3 regions of the Eubacterium limosum genome follow, and region 2 is predicted to be linked to each of the others. Evidence: a T-box and tRNA genes for the amino acid it is inferred to sense, from the RefSeq annotation. Region 2 holds a T-box; the other regions hold tRNA genes.
What was found. A T-box is a leader RNA that pairs with one kind of tRNA and senses whether it is charged. The one in region 2 lies ahead of pheS (phenylalanine--tRNA ligase subunit alpha), so its partner is inferred to be a tRNA-Phe.

Region 1 (3,271 bases), 1.6 Mb from region 2:
TTTTGGCTACCACCTGTTCCCCTTTGTAGAGGAAGGGCTCATCAGCACCACCCCAGGGCCGATGATGGCAATGACCTCGGAATTTTATATTGATATTCTGGGAAAAAGCGGCCACGCGGCCGACCCGGACCAGGGGATTGACGCCATTGTAGCTACTGCTGACTACGTTTCGGGCCTTCAGAAAATCGTGAGCCGGACGGTGAGCCCCAATGACAGCGCCCTGCTGTCCATCGGCACCATAAACGGCGGTACCCGAATGAATATTATTGCCGATAAGGTCAGCCTTTCCGGTACAGTGCGCTCATTCTCAGAGGATGTCCAGGAGGCCATGAAAAAGCGTATGGTGGATATGGCCAGGGGTATTGAGCAGATGTACCATTGCAGGATTGAGATCAGGTTTGTCGATATGTACCCCCCGGTGATCAATAGTGAGGCCCTGTTCGACCAGATCTGGCCCCTGTGCGGTGAGGCAGATGAAAAGAAGCTGTTTAAAAAAGTGATGCTGGCTGAGGATTTCGCCATGTATCGGAAAGCCATTCCCGGTGTTTTTATGGGCCTTGGCTCCGGCAGTAAGGAGAAGGGCTATACCCAGAACCTCCATACCCACGGATTTAATTTTGACGAAAAGGTTCTTCTGAGAGGACTTCAGGTTTATATGAATATTCTTACCAAAGCGGGAGAATACACCCTTTAAAAAGAGTGTGAGGAGAAAACAGAATGTATGAGAAATTTGCACAGGTCTATGACGACCTGATGCGCGAAATCGACTATAAGCAGTGGGGGGATTACGTGTTCCGCCTGCTGCTCAATGCGAAAAATGAAGTGAAAAGCGTGCTGGAATTTGGATGCGGCACCGGTAACATTACCAGCGAGCTGGCCCAAAAGGGCTATGCAGTAACCGCTGTGGATTTGTCTGAGGAAATGCTGACCGTCGCGGATGAAAAAATCGCCGAACAGAACCTGGGAGATGTCCGGTTCTTTATGGGAGATATGAGTAATTTTCAGATCGGCGAAGAATTTGACGCGGTAGTTTCCTGCTGTGACAGCGTCAACTACCTGCCCGACAAGGACGGGGTTCAGAACTTCATTTATTGCAGCCAGGATGCCCTTAAAAGCGGCGGACTGCTCCTTTTTGACATCAACACCCCAGTTAAGTTTAAAGAGGTTATTAAGGACAATACCTATGTCTATGACCTGGACAATGTCTACTGTGTATGGGAAAATTCGCCGGACTTTGAAGCCGGGCGTATGGACTATGACCTCTCCTTCTTCATAAAAGAGGAGGACGGCCGCTACTCCCGTTACGATGAAAGCCAGAGCCAGTATATTTATACAGTAGAAGAAATTTACCACATGCTCAAGAACGCGGGCTTTATCAATATTAAAATCTACGCTTTTGGCACTTTCCTGCAGGGAAGCAACGAATGCGACCGCGTCCAGTTTGTGGCCGAAAAAAAATAATTTCAAATTTTTTAAAATTTGTGTGAAAAAAGTGTTGACAAAGAGTGCGTGCTGCCGTATAATAATGCACGTACTCAAGTTGATGGTCGCTTAGCTCAGCTGGGAGAGCACCTGCCTTACAAGCAGGGGGTCATAGGTTCGAGCCCTATAGCGACCACCATTTTTTATGTACTGCGGCCTGGTAGTTCAGTTGGTTAGAATGCCAGCCTGTCACGCTGGAGGTCGAGAGTTCGAGTCTCTTCCAGGTCGCCATTTTTATAGTACATAAACGTAAAAGTATTTATTTTTTTCTGAAAAAGTACTTGACAACATTAACTTGAGACAGTATAATTAATACTCGTCGCTGCAAGTTTATGCAAGCCCAGATAGCTCAGTCGGTATAAGCAGAGAGTCCAAATCTTTGATTTGGTGCGAATCGCTTAGTCAGGCAGAATAAAGGATTTTATAAGTGGGAAGCATTGACAGCTGTATGATAAACAGTAGGCCCAGATAGCTCAGTCGGTAGAGCAGAGGACTGAAAATCCTCGTGTCGGTGGTTCGATTCCGCCTCTGGGCACCACTTTAATCACTAAGTGGTCAGACAGTGTTAATAGATTAATAAGCGGAAGTGGCTCAGTGGTAGAGCATCGCCTTGCCAAGGCGAGGGTCGCGAGTTCAAATCTCGTCTTCCGCTCCATTTTTAAGGTGCTATAGCCAAGCGGTAAGGCAAAGGTCTGCAACACCTCTATCCCCAGTTCGATTCTGGGTAGCACCTCCAACCTTGAATTTTAGTCGCTGATACAGCGGCTTTTTTGTCTTGAATATACAATCTAAGTGCAACGAATAAATAATGACCCATAGCTTCTGGTAAAATGGAGTTTGCAAAGACATCCAAATACCAGGAGGCGCTATGAGTCATTATAAACATCTTACACCATCTGAGCGCGAAAAGATATATCTTCTTTACGCTCAAAATTATTCGTTAAGCTTTATCGCAAACAATATTGGACGAAACAAGTCAACGGTTTCGCGTGAGTTGGCTCGCAATTCTAACAAAGGCAGCTATTCTCCAAGTGCCGCGCAGGCGGCTTATGTCCGTCGAAGAAAGCAATGTAAACCTCAATTAAAACTATCTGATCCTGCCTTGTATGAATATGTCCGTGATCGGTTTCTTAAGCATCAGTGGTCACCCGAACAAATTGCAGGAAGATTTTCATTGGAAAACGCGGATCGACCGGTCAGTTATACGACAATCTATCGGGCGATTTATGCAGGAATGTTCGACACCAAAGAGCAACGTGCGTCTCATGGGAATCGCAGGGCCATCCGTCAACTCAGGCATCGAGGCAAAACACGGCAAACAAAAGATCATCTTGAAAAACGCGGTAAAATCCCCATCAGCCATGCGATTGCAGACAGACCGGCAGAAGCGAACACCCGATGCCGATTAGGCGACTGGGAAGCCGATACCGTCATTGGTAAGAAAGCCGGCCCTTGCCTGGTAACCCTTGCCGACCGGAAAAGTCGTTTTCTGCTTAGTCAAAAGGCCGAAAAGAAAGCTTCTGTTGAGGTGCGTGATACAATGATTCAATGCTTGACCGGACAGCCTTGTTTTTCCATTACACCCGACAGAGGTAAGGAATTTGCCAGACACGGTGAAATATCGGAGGCGTTGAATCAGGTTCCGTTTTATTTTCCATTGCCACACCACCCTTGGCAGCGTGAAACAAATGAAAACACGAATGGGCTTCTTCGTGAATACTTTCCTAAGGGAATTGACCTACGTAAAGTAACCGATTCGTCTATACAAAACAAAGTGGATGAGCTCAAC
Region 2 (3,271 bases):
CTGTCATCAATCCAGAGCAGCTCACGCACCTCAACACCCAGCTCAGTATTTTCAGGCAGAATATAGATACCATTTTTAATTTCAGGGGAAAACAAATCTGTATTCATCCCCAGCTCTTCAACAGAGCACATCATGCCATAGGACATAATGCCGCGAAAATCGGTACGGCTCATTTTATGCCCACCAGCTACCACTGAGTTTTCTACCGCAACCGGGACAACCGCCCCTTCAAAAACATTGGTCGCACTGGTGACAATGGTCAAAGGAGACGCAGCTGCCACATCAATCTGACAAACAACCAGCTTATCAGCATCAGGATGCTTTTCAATTTTAACAATCTTACCAGTGATAACACCGGAAACTTCATCCGAAATGGGCTCAATGGTTTCCACCTTTGTGCCGGACATTGTCAGGATATCCCCGAAAGTTTTGGGGTCCTGTTCGATTTTTACATATTCTTTTAACCAGTTGAGTGATACTAACATATGGGGCTCCTCCTATTTGAATTGTGTCAGAAAACGCATGTCGTTTTCGAAAAGCAGACGTAAGTCGTTGATTCCGTATTTGGTCATGGCCACACGTTCAAGGCCCATGCCAAAAGCGAATCCGCTATAAACCTCCGGATCAATGCCGCAGTGGCGCAGTACATTAGGATGTACCATCCCACAGCCTAAAAGCTCAATCCAACCACTGTTGCCGCACACTTTGCAGCCGGTGCCGCCACATTTAAAGCAGGTTACGTCCATTTCAGCACTTGGCTCGGTGAAATAGAACTGATGCGGGCGGAATTTAGTCTGAACAGTTTCTCCAAAAAGTTTTTTTGCAAACATATCAAGGGTTCCTTTTAAATCGGCCATCGTAATACCCTTATCAATGACAAGCCCTTCCATCTGATGGAACACCGGTGAATGAGTCGCGTCGATTTCATCGGCACGGTAAACGCGACCCGGAGAGATAACACGCAGTGGCGGCTTTTCATCCATCATAACGCGAACCTGAACGGGTGAAGTCTGAGTTCTTAAGACAACCTCGTCATTGTAATAGAAGGTTTCCTGTAAATCTCTGGCCGAATGCTCCTGTGGCATGTTAAGATAATCAAAATTATATTTTGACCATTCAATCTCTGGCCCTTCGGCAATGGAAAAGCCCATTCCCAGGAAGATTTCTTCCAGATCGTTAATGATGATATTTAAAGGGTGCAGATTGCCTTCAGAAGGTTTTTTACCCGGCAAAGAAACATCCAGCTTTTCTTTTTCGATGGCTGCCATCATTTCCGCTGTCTCCAGCGCTTCCTTTTTTCCTGCCAGTCCGGTTTCAATTTCCTCCCGAACCTCATTGGCCAGCTTGCCAATAACAGGGCGCTCTTCCTTGGAAAGCTTGCCCATTCCCTTTAAGGCAGCGGTTAAAACACCTTTTTTACCAAGATATTTTACGCGGATGTCATCGAGCGATTTCATATCGCCGACAGTTTTCAGATCTTCCAAACAATTTTCTCTGATGCGATTTAATTCCTCTTGCATTTTTATCTCCTTCTTCATAATAACAATTTTATCGGATCGCGGCAGCAAACTAAAAAAGCCCTTTATGCAAAACTGCATAAAGGACGAATAGATTCCGCGGTACCACCTTTGTTGCCGCAACCTATTTGGTGCAGCCCCTCACGTATAACGTCACGTTGACGTTGACCACTACAAGCACCATGTGCCTTGGCAGTCAAAACTCAGGAGGGAACTTCAGTAGCACTGTTCACCAAAACCCTCTCAGCCGCCGGGGTTTTCTCTCTGTAAGTGAGCGGCGTGCCGCCTACTTTCTCCATCATCGTCTTTATCATATTCTTTTTTATTCGTGCATCGCCCGCGCGATATCGTACATCAAAATACCTGCCGCTACCGAAACATTTAAAGATTCAGCATGTCCGTACATAGGTAGCTTGTATAAGTCATCACAGAGGTCCGCAATACACTTTGACATTCCCTTTGACTCATTGCCAAGAATAATGCCCACAGCTTTCTGTGCAGCCAGCGAAGCAGACAGACTAGTTTTTCCCTGAAGCGAAGTCCCGATTATACGTGTACCCTGCTCCTTTAGAAAAAGAACCGTTTCTTCAAGGGCACAGGTTTGAAGCACCGGCAAATGAAACACCGACCCCATGGCCCCGCGCAAAACTTTTTCATTGTATATATCTGCGGTTTTTGATGAGCAGATAATACCGTCAAAGCCAGCGGCATCCGCTGTACGTATAATGGTTCCAACATTGCCCGGATCCTGCACATCATCTAATATAACATAACTCAGACATTTTTTCCCGTTTTTTTTGCATTTTTTTTCAAAAAATTTTTCAGAGGTATCAAATTTATCTGCCGTACATAAAATACCTTCCGGCATCTTTAAAGCCGACATGGCTTCAAAAACGCTGGCGTCAACAGTGAAAACCGGGATACCCATGTCTTTCAGACGTTTAAAAGCTGACTTTACAGCCTCTTCAGCTCCCTCAATCCACTGCGGCGTTACATAAACCGCAGTGATCGCCACATTCCAGGCTTCAGCCTCCATGAAAAGCTTGTTTCCTTCCAGAATAAACTGTTTCTCGCGGTCTCTGTTTTTTTTCTGTTTTAGCTTGATAACATTCTTAACCGTCAAATTCTGGCGTGATGTAATTAATTCTTGGCCCATCATTTTAATTTCCAGACTGATAGAGGCGGGTGACATCATTAATATCTGCATTATCTCCGATCACGACCAGCTTATCGCCGGCCCGGATAACATCTGTTGCCACCGGCGAAACATTTAAATGATCCTGAGACCGGATCGCAATGACATTGAGCCCGTACTTTGTACGCATATCCAGTGATTCCAGGGCCTGGTTTTCCCATTTATGCAAGGCGTCAACCTCAACGATCGAATGGTCTGTATCAAGCTCCAGTGCATCGATAAAATCACCGGAATAAAGACTGTGGCCGACGCGTTCCCCCATATCACGTTCTGGTGAAAAGACCTTTTTAACCCCCAGTTTGAGCAGAACCTTTTCGTGCTGGGCATTGTTGGCTTTTCCATAAATTTCCTGAATCCCAAGCTCCTGCGCGTTGACAACACCCATGATACTGCTGTTGATATCGGAGGTAATAGAGATAATCACACGCGTCCACATTTTTTAATCCGATAGACTTCAGAGCATTAATATCCGAAACGTCGGCTTGCACAGCGTAGGTGACATAGTTGGCAATATTCTGCACCTTTTCTTCATTCTTATCAACAACGATCACGTTTGATC
Region 3 (3,271 bases), 1.2 Mb from region 2:
GGTGTCGCCATCAAGGTAATCTCAGGGGATAATCCCCTCACCGTGTCTGAGGTAGCCTGCCGGGCCGGCCTGATGGACGCCAAGAACTGCGTGGATGCCACCACCCTCGAGACGGATGAGGCAGTGGCGGAGGCCGCCCTCAAATATACGGTTTTCGGGCGCGTTACCCCAGGGCAGAAGCGTGTGCTTGTCAATGCGTTAAAGGACGCGGGGCATACGGTGGCCATGACCGGTGACGGCGTCAACGATGTGCTGGCTCTGCGCGACGCGGATTGCAGCATTGCCATGGCCGCGGGGAGCGACGCTGCACGCCAGGTCTCACAGCTGGTTCTGCTGGATTCCAATTTCTCCAGCCTGACCAAGGTGCTCATGGAAGGCCGGCGCGTCATCAATAACATCAGCCGCGCGGCATCGCTGTTCCTGGTCAAGACCATCTACTCCTTTCTGTTAGCCGTCATTGTGATTGTGGCCAGCGAGGCGTACCCCTTTATTCCGATTCAGCTCACGCTTATCAGCACAGTAACCATAGGGGTTCCATCCTTCTTTCTGGCTCTTGAGCCTAACAAAAACAGGCTCTCCGGCAATTTCCTGGAGACAGTGCTCAGAAAGGCCCTGCCGGGCGCGCTGACCATTGTCGTGAATATTGTCGTGGTTATGATTATTGGGAATATACTGGATTTCAGCGTCAGTGAGCTGTCTACCATGGCCTGCCTGCTGACCGGCGTCACCGGGCTCATTATCCTTTACGGTGTCTGCCAGCCCCTCGATGTTAAACGGACCATCCTGTTCTGGGCAATGACCATCACCTATGTGGGCGCAGTGCTGTTCTTCCCGACCTTCTTCGCGGTAATACCGTTCTACCCCACCAACTGGCAGGTGGTGCTGGTATTGCTGCCGATGCTGTTCCTCATTTATCCCATTATGCTGCTGCTCAAGGCCGCCATCAATAAAACCGAACGGTGGCTTGTGGCGCATAAGCTGCTGGATTTAAAACAGACATCCCTGTAGATTTTTCCAACCCGTATCGCCGCGATACGGGTTGGATTTTTTATTTTAAATTTTTGTTAAAAAATGCTTGACGGGGGCTTAAGAATTGTGCTAGAATAAGCAAGTCGTCAAGTGAGACAGTCGCAGGCAGCACGGTTTTAAAAAATAAAATTTTAAAAAGTGCTTGACATTAAGAGTTAAAGATAATATAATATAAGAGTTCTGTTTCGAGGTGTAGCGCAGTTTGGTAGCGCACATGGTTTGGGACCATGGGGCCGGAGGTTCGAATCCTCTCACCTCGACCATTTTTTTATCTGAACGATTATACGGGCCTTTAGCTCAGTTGGTCAGAGCATCCGGCTCATAACCGGCAGGTCCAGGGTTCAAGTCCCTGAGGGCCCACCAGTTTCTTTTAAAAAGCAAGCTCAGTAAAACATAAGCCCAGATAGCTCAGTCGGTAGAGCAGAGGACTGAAAATCCTCGTGTCGGTGGTTCGATTCCGCCTCTGGGCACCACTTTGAAATTTAGACGCAAGTTTGTCAGACAGCAGGTCTGACTTTTTTATTTTTTGAAAAGATAAAGTCAGACAGATAGCTCAGACGAAAAAGCAAGAGCGTCAAACAGGCAGCAGCCGGAAAAGAAGGCCTGTCGGTGGTTCGATTCCGCCTCTGGGCACCACTTTGAAATTTAGACGCAAGTTTGTCAGACAGCAGGTCTGACTTTTTTTATTTTTTGAAAAGATAAAGCCAGACAGATAGCTCAGACGAAAAAGCAAGAGCGTCAAACAGGCAGCAGCCGGAAAAGAAGGCCTGTCGGTGGTTCGATTCCGCCTCTGGGCACCACTTTGAAATTTAGCCGCAGGTTTGTCAGACAGCAGGTCTGGCTTTTTTTATTTTTTGAAAAGATAAAGCCAGACAGATAGCTCAGACGAAAAAGCAAGAGCGTCAAACAGGCAGCAGCCGGAAAAGAAGGCCTGTCGGTGGTTCGATTCCGCCTCTGGGCACCACTTTGAAATTTAGCCGCAGGTTTGTCAGACAGCAAGTCTGACTTTTTTTATTTTTTGAAAAATATTGCAGCCCTGACGGATAGCAGGGTATGGTGTTCAGAGTTGTATTTTTAAGGACAATCAGTTATACTAGGCGTAAAGGTGATTTAAAATGAATACAGACATTTCCAGAGAAAAAATTAAAACGAACATCATAAAAAGTGTGACAGACCTGAATGAAAAGAAGACACTGCGCCTGGTGGAAAAAGCCCTTAATGCCGGGATAGGCATGAGCGATATTGCGGAGTATCTTCAGCAGGGAATGGACAACGTGGGCGAGCTGTTTGAAAAAGAGGAGTACTTTATCGGTGACCTGATCATGGCCGGCATTATTTTTAAAGAGGTTATGAAGCTTGATAAACGCAGCGCGGCAGATCAGAGAGAAGCTCCGGGCAGCCGGGGAACCATACTGATCGGCACCATCCACGGCGATCTGCATGATATCGGAAAAGATATTTTTATTGGCCTGGCCTGTGTCAATGGCTTTAATGTCATTGATCTGGGTGTGGATGTCCTGCCCGAGGTTTTTGTCGAAAAAATCAGGGAGGCCCGCCCGCAGATTTTAGGCTTCAGCGGCCTGCTGACCACGGCCACGGCAGAGGTCAAAAAAGCGCTGAAGATGATCCATGACGCCGGACTGCGTGATGACCTGAAAATTATTGTGGGTGGAGGCCTGATGCAAAAGGAACAGGAAAGTCCAGAGGCTTTTGCGGATGCCTATGTCAAAAATTCAGGAAGAGGGCTGGAGTACTGCCTCGAATGGGCGGAGAATGGTTACAGATAATGGATATACCGATTTATGAAAAGATTGCAAATGATTTAAAGGAAAAGATTAACCTGGAGCTTTTGAAGCCCAATGACCCTATTCCCTCAGAGGCGGCTCTGTGCGAAGCCTACAATGTTAGCCGTCTGACTGTAAGAAAGTCACTGGAAATGCTGGTGCGGGACGGTTTGGTTTATCTGGTCCAGGGAAAGGGGCATTTTGTAAGGAAAACAAATGGCAGCGATTATATCCTTACATTCAACGAAGTCGGCTTTGAGACCACAGATATTGATCAGATACACATTGTGGATGTCGATGTGATTGAATCGACCAAAGATCTGGTCTATATCTTGAAGATTCATCCCAATACGCGTGTGCTCAGGATAAGACGGGTGCTTTATGAAAAGCAGCAGCCCATTGGTTATGACATCAAGTATATCCCTTACTATCCAGGCTTTCCGCTGATTGAGAAGGAG

Region 1: it has a tRNA-Phe gene. The T-box ahead of pheS (phenylalanine--tRNA ligase subunit alpha) is inferred to sense a tRNA for this amino acid. The anticodon was not compared.
Region 3: it has a tRNA-Phe gene. The T-box ahead of pheS (phenylalanine--tRNA ligase subunit alpha) is inferred to sense a tRNA for this amino acid. The anticodon was not compared.

What each region holds. Positions count from the first base shown of each region.
Region 1 is NZ_CP019962.1:2,235,271-2,238,541, forward strand. It holds gene B2M23_RS10350 (M20 metallopeptidase family protein) at 1-694, shown strand, start outside; gene B2M23_RS10355 (class I SAM-dependent DNA methyltransferase) at 718-1,461, shown strand; tRNA gene B2M23_RS10360 (tRNA-Val) at 1,546-1,621, shown strand; tRNA gene B2M23_RS10365 (tRNA-Asp) at 1,637-1,713, shown strand; tRNA gene B2M23_RS10370 (tRNA-Phe) at 1,945-2,020, shown strand; tRNA gene B2M23_RS10375 (tRNA-Gly) at 2,063-2,137, shown strand; tRNA gene B2M23_RS10380 (tRNA-Cys) at 2,145-2,218, shown strand; gene B2M23_RS10385 (IS30 family transposase) at 2,351-3,271, shown strand, end outside.
Region 2 is NZ_CP019962.1:3,800,659-3,803,929, forward strand. It holds gene pheT (phenylalanine--tRNA ligase subunit beta) at 1-485, opposite strand, end outside; gene pheS (phenylalanine--tRNA ligase subunit alpha) at 498-1,520, opposite strand; T-box leader at 1,597-1,828, opposite strand; gene B2M23_RS17815 (TrmH family RNA methyltransferase) at 1,840-2,676, opposite strand; gene B2M23_RS21565 (potassium channel family protein) at 2,678-3,097, opposite strand; gene B2M23_RS21570 (NAD-binding protein) at 3,000-3,271, opposite strand, start outside.
Region 3 is NZ_CP019962.1:2,605,241-2,608,511, forward strand. It holds gene B2M23_RS12240 (cation-translocating P-type ATPase) at 1-1,008, shown strand, start outside; tRNA gene B2M23_RS12245 (tRNA-Pro) at 1,216-1,292, shown strand; tRNA gene B2M23_RS12250 (tRNA-Ile) at 1,316-1,392, shown strand; tRNA gene B2M23_RS12255 (tRNA-Phe) at 1,427-1,502, shown strand; gene B2M23_RS12265 (cobalamin B12-binding domain-containing protein) at 2,145-2,816, shown strand; gene B2M23_RS12270 (GntR family transcriptional regulator) at 2,816-3,271, shown strand, end outside.